3 regions of the Blautia sp. HCN-1074 genome follow, and region 3 is predicted to be linked to each of the others. Evidence: riboswitches for the same ligand, from Rfam matches in the RefSeq annotation. Region 3 holds a riboswitch; each other region holds the start of a gene.

Region 1 (3,210 bases), on a different contig from region 3:
TCTGTGGTCAGTTCCAAACAGAATCCTGACTACATGAGGAATCACAAGTCCTACAAATCCGATCACGCCAGCACAATATACGGCAAATCCAATCATTACAGAAGCAACAATCAGGTAAAATGTTCTCAATCTGTGTAAATCTGTTCCAAGTGTGATAGAAACTTCATCTCCCAAAAGCATCAGATTCAGATTTCGATACTGTGTCCAGAAGATGACCACACATATCAGAGTAACCGGAAGCATCACACCTACTCTGGCCCAGCTTGCCCCTGCAAGACTTCCCATGCTCCATTTCATAACTTCCGTAGCTGCATTTTTGTCATTTGTAATGTAAATAACAAAATTTGAAAAAGCAGAGCATACCGCACTGACCGCCATTCCGGCAAGGATCAGCTTAGCTGATGTTGCCTTTCCTCCCATATTTGCAATAGCAATAACTGCAAAGGAGGTGATCATCGCGCCAATAAAAGCAGTAACTCCGACAGAGTTCCCGCCAAGAAAGCTTCCGATTCCGAGCATGATTGCCAGCGTTGCACCAAGGGATGCACCAGATGAAATACCCAGTACATAAGGATCTGCCAGCGGGTTCTGCACGATTGCCTGCATTACTACGCCACATACAGAAAGAGCCATTCCAACTGCCAGAGCCAACAGGACTCTGGGCAGTCGGATCAGCCATACAACATCGTGAATTGCACCTTCTGCATAGGCAGACAGACTTTTTATATGAAATAATTTATAAACAATGACACTGTACACATCCTTCAGCGACAGATCAGCATTACCAAAAGTAATCGCCGCAAGTATGGAAAAAATAAGAAATCCTGCAAGTCCGATGAGGACTGCCACATACATGGATGTTCTGAGCACACTGCCTTTTTTTGTCTGTGAAACCTGTTCTTTCACTGTATTTTCCTCAATCAGTCAAGATTAACGTCCGGGTATAATCCTTTTGCAAATGTTTCGATTCCATCCTGTGTACGTGTTGCACTTGCATACATCTCGCTGAGCATGATCGGATAAACACGACCGTTCTTTACAGCGTCAAGACTCTGAAGTGCTTCGTCATCCTGAATAACTGCAAGCTGGTCATTCTTAACTGTTTCCGGATCATCTCCTGCATATGGCATATATACTACGAAAATTACGTCAGGATTTGCTGCAATAATATCTTCTTTTCCAACTGTAGAAGCATCCGGGTTTGCCAGAGTCGCACCTAACTGTGTTACCATATCTCCACCAAGGCTCTTTGCACCATAGTTTGTGATATCTTCTCCAAGAGGTTCCAAAACCATTACGCTTGGTTTCTCTTCTACATCTGCTGTTGCTGTAAGAGTTTTATCGATCACTGCCTTTGCATCATCTACGATTGCCTGTGCTTTGTCCTGTACATCAAAAATCTTTCCAAGGTTTAAAATATCTGTAAATTCATTTTCCAGAGTTCTGTCTCCGTCAGGGCGTGTGTTTGTGTTGTAATAGGTGTTGCAGCCTTTGTCGATCCAGTCTGTTACATTTCCGAGGTTTTTATCAGAGAACAGGGAACTCCAGGATAAGATCATGTCTGGCTCCAACATCGTTACAGTCTCAAGGGATGGGGTAAATTCATCAAGATAATTTGTTTTAGAGAATGCTTCTTTGAGATCATCCGGAACTTCATTATCAAGACCCGCTGTAGCTACAAGGCGGTCTTCCAGTCCAAGTTTCAGCATAGTTTCAATGCTTCCCTGATATACAGCAAGAACTTTCTCCGGTGCCTTTTCATAGGTTGTTTCAATTTCATTTCCATCATAATCATAGGTTGTGATGGTCAGAGGATATTCTGTCTTTGTACCTTCTGCGTCTGCTGTTTTATCTGCATCTGCTGAATCCTGTGCGTCTGCATCTGCTGCCGGCTGGTTGTCCTCTTTGATCGTCTCAGAGTCTGCTCTCTCTGCTGCAAAAGCTGCCGGAGCTGCGGAAACTACCATAGCTGCTGCCATCATAATTGCCATAATTCTTGTAGATAAATACCTGTTTTTCATTTGACTTCCTCTCTTTTCGTATATGTCGTTTACTTGTTCGTGTAACCGAAAAGATGGAACTTCAGAAAAAGTAAAATAGAAGTGATAAAAATAACGGATACTTTTTACGGAAGCTCCTTCTTTACACTGTCAGGCAGGTTTCCTGACTCACAGATCACAGAAAGTTTCCACAAAATAAAAACTGATACAACATCCATGCTTCAGCAGTTCATGAATGTTGTATCAGAAATATTTCCAGATACTCTCTGGCAGCCGGATTCCGCCTTCTCACATATTTATGCAATGACATATTACAATCCCGCTTTTTTCTGTATACAGTGGCCGCAACCGTTCAGGCATTTCACCTGATTCCCTCTCACATTATCATACACAGAATCTGCATATGATAATGTTCACTTAACAGCTATTCAATTACGCTGATATAATTTTAGCACACTGCATTTATAATTACAACTATATTCGAGACACATCAAAATTCTTTCTTCTCCATAAGCCGTACACTACCCCAATAAGACCCCATATATACAATTACTGTGAACAATGCAACTCCAGCCAATACCATTCCCCAGTTCAGTCCATTCAGCCATGCATCGACTGCGTCTGCTGAAAGTCCAATTGTTTTTATCAGAGTATAAACTACGGCAATTATAATAGCCCACATGACCATTGCAATATAACGTCCTTTTTCCGCTCCAAAATGTATTACAAGCGGGAGTGATGCCGTCAACATAAGAAGTGCCAGTGGAATGTATATCAGGCTGCCGATGATAGTCTCACTCAGGCACCCTTGAAGCTCAGGCACCCTTGAAGCTCTGCCACGCCTTTGCAGATCACTCCCGTTATCGTTGTAATTCCCCACGCTGCAGCCGTAAGCCCTGCTCCCAGCAGATATTTCTCTGCCACATATTGTTTTCTGGTAACCGGCAAGGTCATAAGAAATGCAAGACCATTATCAAACTCATCATAACTTATAGTCGTAATGGCAAAAATTGCTGTGACAAACGTAAAATATCCTGTAGCAAAACTGATACTTCCGCTTCCTGCCAGATTCAGGATGACTCCCATTACAATAACCAAGATAAAAAACTGTTTCTGCTGTTTCATCAGTTCTATATCCTTTACAAATAATCCCTTCATACCTGTTCCTCCATCATCATTTCAAAAAGATTTCTGATTTCCTCATCGTCCA
Region 2 (3,210 bases), on a different contig from region 3:
ACATAGAGATCTTCTACAGCTTCAATTCTTCCAAGACCTGCGATCTGGCAGTCTACACTGTCGAAATCACCAGATGCTTCGAACTGAGATTTCCAAGAATCTTCATCATCACCAGCCATATCGTTATTAGCGTGATCACCGGCAACAACCATCAGAGGACGAAGAATTACATTCTTAAATCCAGCTTCTTTTACTTTCTCGATAACTGCTTCGCAAGCTGTGTCTTCTGGCTCACCTTCTACAGTACCGATGAATGCATTTGTGAATCCAAGGTCATTCATCTGTGTCTGCATCTGATCATATGTTACGTTAGCTGTATGGGATGTTCCATGTCCCATGAATACGAATGCTGTACCAGCATCTGCTGCTGCCTGCATATCATCAAATCCAGCTTCTTTGCATGCTTCATCTGTGATTGCCTGTGCAACTGCTTTCTTATCGTCGTTGATTACTGTAGCGTCATCACCAACTTCACCAAGCATTGGCTCTGCGATTGCTACGGATTCGAATTTATCTTTATATCCGTCGATAGCTTCTACCATTTCATCATATTCAGCACCATGCATCAGATGTGTAGGCTGTACAACAAGATTCTTAACACCGTTGTCTACTGCACGGTCAAGTGCCTGCTGCATGTTATCGATTACTTCATTATCTCTTGCTTCTACATGGTTGATAATAATCTGTGCTGTGAATGCACGTCTTACTGACCAGTCCGGATATGCTTCTGCAAGAGCATCTTCGATTCCTTTGATATCCTCTGCACGGCTGTCGTTGAAAGATGTACCAAAGCTTACTACAAGGAGTTCGTTCTCACCGATTTCATCCTGGTTACGCGGATCATCTTTGGAAGCGTCACCTGTGTCACGGCCAAAGTATTCAGGGCTTGCTTCTTCACCTTCTACCAGCTCTTTCTGAGCATCTGTCAGTTTGTCCCATGCTTCTTTTGCTGCTTTGCAGTCTTCATCAGTTGTATCTGTTCTTTCCTGAACATAGATCTTATCGATCAGGGCAGCTACTTCATCTGCTGCTTTCTGATCATCATCAGATGCTTCTGTTGTGTCATCGGAAGCTTCTTCTGTATCAGCTGCGTCAGCGTCATCTGCTGTTGCATCATCTGCTGATTCTTCTGTTGCTGTGTCGTCAGATGCGAATGCTACTGCACCTGTTGCTGCTGTCATGGAGCAGGTCATAGATACTGCAAGTAATAAAGCTAACATAGATTTTCTTTTCATTTTGTTTTTCCTCTTTTATTTCTTGAATTTCCGGACAGACGTATGCAAAAAAGCAGCCACATATTCTGCGACTGCCACTTCCCCATAAATACACGGTTTTTTATGAATCAGATATATCTGATTCATTTATCATATAAAAGAGCTATGTATAGTTATGAGAATAGAGGTTCTGTATACCGCAGACCTTAAATTCCACGCCAAGGCAGTTCTCCTGACTTCGATCATCGCCGCTTTTCCCTTCCCGGCAACCCAGTGGTCTCTGAAAGGCAGCTCCCATACACAGTGACGGTATCGCTCCGGATTCTCACCGGATTCTCTTTTGCACATCATATATGATGTAACCTTTGCGCTATAACATTGCACATATTCAATTCGGATATTCTTTTTTTATCACATTTAATAAAAAATGTCAATACAATTTATATATATTTCCTATTAATGTTTTTACACTATATGAGAAACAACGTTGATTCTCTTACTTTACTGCCTCTGTCAATGTTTTGAAGAAGCAGGTTCTGTTTCCTGTATGGCAGGCTGCACCGATCTGCTCTACTTTTGCAAGGATGGTGTCGTTATCGCAATCTAATGTAAGAGACTTTACAAACTGAAGATGTCCGGAAGTGAGGCCTTTGGTCCAGAGTTCATTGCGGCTTCTGCTCCAGTAGGTCATTTTGCCGGTCTGAAGTGTGGTATTGAATGCTTCTTCATTCATGTATGCAAGCATCAGGACTTCGTTTGTCTGATAGTCCTGTGCGATTACAGGTACCATTCCGTCGCTGTTTAACTTGAAATCCGACCAGGCGATGCTGCTCTTTAAATTTGCTGTATTTTCCATCTTTATTACTCTCTCCTGATTAACTTTTATATAGTGGTTTATTTTATCTTTATCTCAAAAGATGTTCCACAGAACCCGCAGAAAATACTATTTTCCTGCTATTCCGGGAACATCTTTCATTATTCTGCAATTATCGTAACTGTTCAGTACCTTCACAGTTACGATTAAAAATCGCCTTCGGCGATGGGATTTTGACTTGTATGTCTCGGGATTTTGGCATGTTCATGCCAAAACACCTCGCGGGATAGTAGACTGCTGAATACTTACCAATTATCTACATTACGCAAGGCTTCCTTTGGTAGACAATACATCTGTGATTCTCGGGTCATAAGATGTTGCTACATCCAGTGCTTTGGCAAAGCTCTTGAACATGGCTTCTGCCATATGATGGTTGTTTCCACCAGTCAGAACCTTGATATGGAGGTTCATGCCACAGGAATAAGAAATAGCGTAGAAAAATTCTTTTACCATTTCTGTAGACATATCGCCAATCTTATCTGTAGTGAATTCTGCATCCCATGCAAAATACGGTCTTCCGGACAGGTCAATCGCACAGAGCACGAGGGATTCATCCATCGGAAGGATGCAGCTGCCGTAACGCTTGATTCCTTTTTTGTCGCCGATTGCTTCTTTTAATGCGGTTCCGAGAACAATTCCTGTGTCCTCGATCGTATGATGATCATCTACCTGAAGGTCACCATGAACTCTGACACTTAAGTCAAAAAGTCCATGACGGGTAAATCCATCCAGCATATGGTCAAAAAATCCCACTCCTGTTTCGATATCGGAATATCCGGTTCCGTCCAGATTAATCTTTAATTTAATCTCGGTTTCTTTTGTATTTCTCTCTACTGAGGCTTCTCTTGCCATAATTACGTCCTCGCTGTTTTTCTCTCTGTAATATGTAATGGATTGGATAGCTTCTCTTCTATTTATTTCTTAAAAAGATCTGACGCTATTATTTATCCTCATCCTCAAAACGAACTGCAATAGAGTTTGCATGTGCAGTAAGCTGTTCGGAGGTTGCAAACTGGATGATATCCTTGTGAATGTCACGCAACGCTGCTTTAGAATAATATACAATGCTTGACTTCTTAATGAAATCATCTACAGAAAGTGCAGAGAAGAATTTGGCTGTTC
Region 3 (3,210 bases):
TTTCCGGAATTTCTCAAAATTTGTTTCCGGTGTATAGGATTTCAGAACTTCCATCATGTCCTCTACACTATATGTATTATCATACATTCCAATAGATAACGCATACTGCTTATTAAACTCATCTACTGAATCCGCTGTCCAGAATGACTGCTGCAGCCGGAAAGCACTTCCATCTTCACGGTAATCTTCTGCAAAGCCTTCCAGAGCATTTTTCATGGCAACAAATGATGGTGCAACGATAGCACCGTATTTTCCTACAAGATAGTCGATTCTTTCCTTGCCGTTATATCCCTTTTTATTAAACATTTCGTATGTATCTTCTGTAAAACAGTCAATGGAACCCAACAATACATCTGTACTGTTCTCTTCTTCATAAGCATCAATTATCTTGATAAAATCACTTGCGCTCACTACACTCAGAATAACATTATACTCTCCTGTATTCAGCGAATCAGCCAGCTTTTCATCCAGGTGATCTTTTGGATACCCCGGAACCAGAGTAATCTTAATGTCACTGCCTGTTTCAATTTCTTCAGTATCCTGCGTATTCACCAGTTCTTCTACAGACTTCTCATATGACAGGCCATATGCTTCCTGAAGCTTATTCAGAATACCAATCGTTCTCAGACGATGCATCTCATTACCGATAGCAGATCCTCCACATGCTATTATGTAATGATTCTGGTTATTCTGATCCTCTGAAACAAAATACTCCGCCATATTGGCAGCCGCATCCATTTCTGTTTCAACAGATGTTCCTATTGTTCCCAGAAAATAAGGATTATCCTTTACTTTCTCATACATTTCATCACTGATCGTTCCTGAGCCACGTACATAATACATACCATATTCTTCACATACCGGAAGAACTTCTTCAAGATCTGAGGAAAGGAAAGAAATAATTCCCTTTACATTTCTTTCATGAAGCTCGTTGATAAAGCTGATTTCTTCTTCTGCTGTACTTATACTGGAAGAATATAAAAACTCGACATCAAAAGCCATGCCGACATAATTTTCAAAATAATTTCTAAATGCTCTTACTTCTGCATCATTCAGATTATATACGGACACTCCTATTGTCATTTTTCCGTCCTGATTTGTTGTATCACTCTGAGTGTCAGCTGCCATAACTGAAATACTGGTGCAGGTAAGCAGCATAATCATTGTCAATATAAAACTTATTATCTTTTTCATTCCTTTTTTACCTTTCTGTCGTATTTGTATAAAAATTCAAGTTTTCTTTTCTCACATCCTTTCCTGAAATAAAAAAGATCCTTTTCTTAAAATGTATTTTAGGTATAAAAATAAAGCCTTTCTTATACACCGTAAGAAATAACCTTTTTTAATGCAAGCAGGTCTCCTGACTTAAGTTCATCGCATTTTATCGTCTTCCCGCCTCTTAAGCAGTGACATATATGATAAAAAGCTCCCTTTTACAGTGGCGGGACCGTACCGGACTTGCACCGGTTTCCCTTTTAATTCCATATTACTGGAAACATGCATTATTTTTATAATATGATATCAGGGGCTAAAAGTCAAAAACTATTTTTACTCCGCGCTAAGGCTTTTCCCCAACTTCATTATATTTTTATTATATAATTCCATTTGGTTAACGTCAATAATTTACATCTAATATTTATATGTTTTTTTATTCACTTTTACTATGGTCTTGAATATTCAGATTCCAGTATCTATTCCATAATAAGGGTCTCTTTGCAGCACTACCTTCTCTTGTGGCATTTCTTTGTTTATGCTAAAATATTTTTACTACTATAAATGAGCAAATATCTAAAAGTGCACAAAATTCATAGCTGGTTGTGCACATTACGCGAACATTCAACTGCTTTATACTTTTTGCTATCCGCATACCGTGGATTCAATTGTACAGTTTTTCAAATTTGCTCATTTATAGTTTACTATATAATAAAAACTTACAGTATATCATTTTACAAAATCAGGAAAGAGGCGAAATAAATTGAACATTGAAGATTCCTGTATTTCCTGCATTGACACAGACTGGTCCTACCAGCTTGCCAGACGCATGGAAAAAGAGAAAACAAACCCTGTTCTGGGCTATCGTACTGCAGGTTCCGCTGCAGAAACAGCTACAGGAGATATGTTATACAGGGAAATGAAAGCTATCGGACTTACCGATGTAACCAGAGATACATTCTCACTGGACGGATGGGAATTCGAGAAGGCAGTCCTGAAATTTACAGATGATGACGGGCAGGAACACACCTTTCAGATGGGCGGATATCAGACAAATTTCGAGACAGACGGATTTGAAGATTATGAACTCGTTTATCTGGGAAAAGGAACTGCCGCAGATTATGAAGGCATAAACGTAAAAGGAAAGCTGGTTATGGTTGAGATCAACCAACGCGACGAATGGTGGATCAGCTTCCCTGTTTATCAGGCTTATCTGCGCGGCGCTGCTGCCCTGATCGCAGTTCAGGCAAACGGCTACGGAGAAATCGCAGAAACTGCGCTGAATGCACAGGATATCGCAGGTCCTGATTTCGCACCTGCATTCTCCCTGTCTCAGGCAGATGCACGTATCCTGAAGCGTGCCCTCCGGAATAAAATTTCCGCCTGCGAAGACAATACCGCTGATTCAGAAGATATCCGTAACACTCCAGAACAGGATGCTGCTTTATTACGCAGATCCTCATTAAAAGTATCACTGGATGCCCGTTCCAGAGTGATCCCGGACACAACAGCAGGCAATATCACAGGTAAAATACAGGGGACTGAGACAGACTCTATGATCCTGCTGTCCGCACACTATGATTCCTATTTCGATGGATTCCAGGACGATAATGCAGCAGTCGCCATGATGCTCGGCATTGCCCGTGCACTGGTAAAGGGCGGCTATAAACCTGCCCACACTCTCGTCTTCTGTGCAATGGCTGCCGAGGAATGGGGAATCATTGATTCCAAATACGACTGGTCAACAGGAGCCTACAATCAGGTATTCCGCGTACATCCTGACTGGCAGGGTAAAGTGATTGCAGACCTGAACTTTGAACTTCCTGCACACGCACACAATACGCAGGATGCCATCCGCTGTACCTATGAATATGCAGATTTCATCAGACAGTTTACAGACAGCCTGACTGTCCCGAAGGAAGCATATCCTGACGGGATTACAGTTCTCTCTCCCATCGAGACATGGTCTGATGATTTCTCCATGGCAATCGCAGGTAT

The links. A riboswitch is a leader RNA that binds a small molecule or an ion and turns the genes downstream of it on or off. The one in region 3 is predicted to bind cobalamin.
Region 1: linked by a shared signal. The riboswitch ahead of WKT11_RS16765 (ABC transporter substrate-binding protein) and the one ahead of WKT11_RS18765 (hypothetical protein) in region 3 are both predicted to bind cobalamin.
Region 2: linked by a shared signal. The riboswitch ahead of WKT11_RS09680 (sirohydrochlorin cobaltochelatase) and the one ahead of WKT11_RS18765 (hypothetical protein) in region 3 are both predicted to bind cobalamin.

What each region holds. Positions count from the first base shown of each region.
Region 1 covers NZ_JBBKBP010000026.1:14,600-17,809, reverse strand. Annotated here, with positions in the region: gene WKT11_RS16770 (FecCD family ABC transporter permease) at 1-906, opposite strand, end outside; gene WKT11_RS16765 (ABC transporter substrate-binding protein) at 921-2,021, opposite strand; cobalamin riboswitch at 2,137-2,410, opposite strand; gene WKT11_RS16760 (ABC-2 transporter permease) at 2,491-2,823, opposite strand; gene WKT11_RS16755 (ABC-2 transporter permease) at 2,799-3,158, opposite strand.
Region 2 covers NZ_JBBKBP010000009.1:45,125-48,334, reverse strand. Annotated here, with positions in the region: gene WKT11_RS09680 (sirohydrochlorin cobaltochelatase) at 1-1,220, opposite strand, end outside; cobalamin riboswitch at 1,420-1,596, opposite strand; partial or broken gene hisI (phosphoribosyl-AMP cyclohydrolase) at 1,723-2,046, opposite strand; gene hisB (imidazoleglycerol-phosphate dehydratase HisB) at 2,350-2,940, opposite strand; gene hisD (histidinol dehydrogenase) at 3,029-3,210, opposite strand, start outside.
Region 3 covers NZ_JBBKBP010000035.1:23,574-26,783, forward strand. Annotated here, with positions in the region: gene WKT11_RS18765 (hypothetical protein) at 1-1,194, opposite strand, end outside; cobalamin riboswitch at 1,334-1,516, opposite strand; gene WKT11_RS18770 (M28 family peptidase) at 2,042-3,210, shown strand, end outside.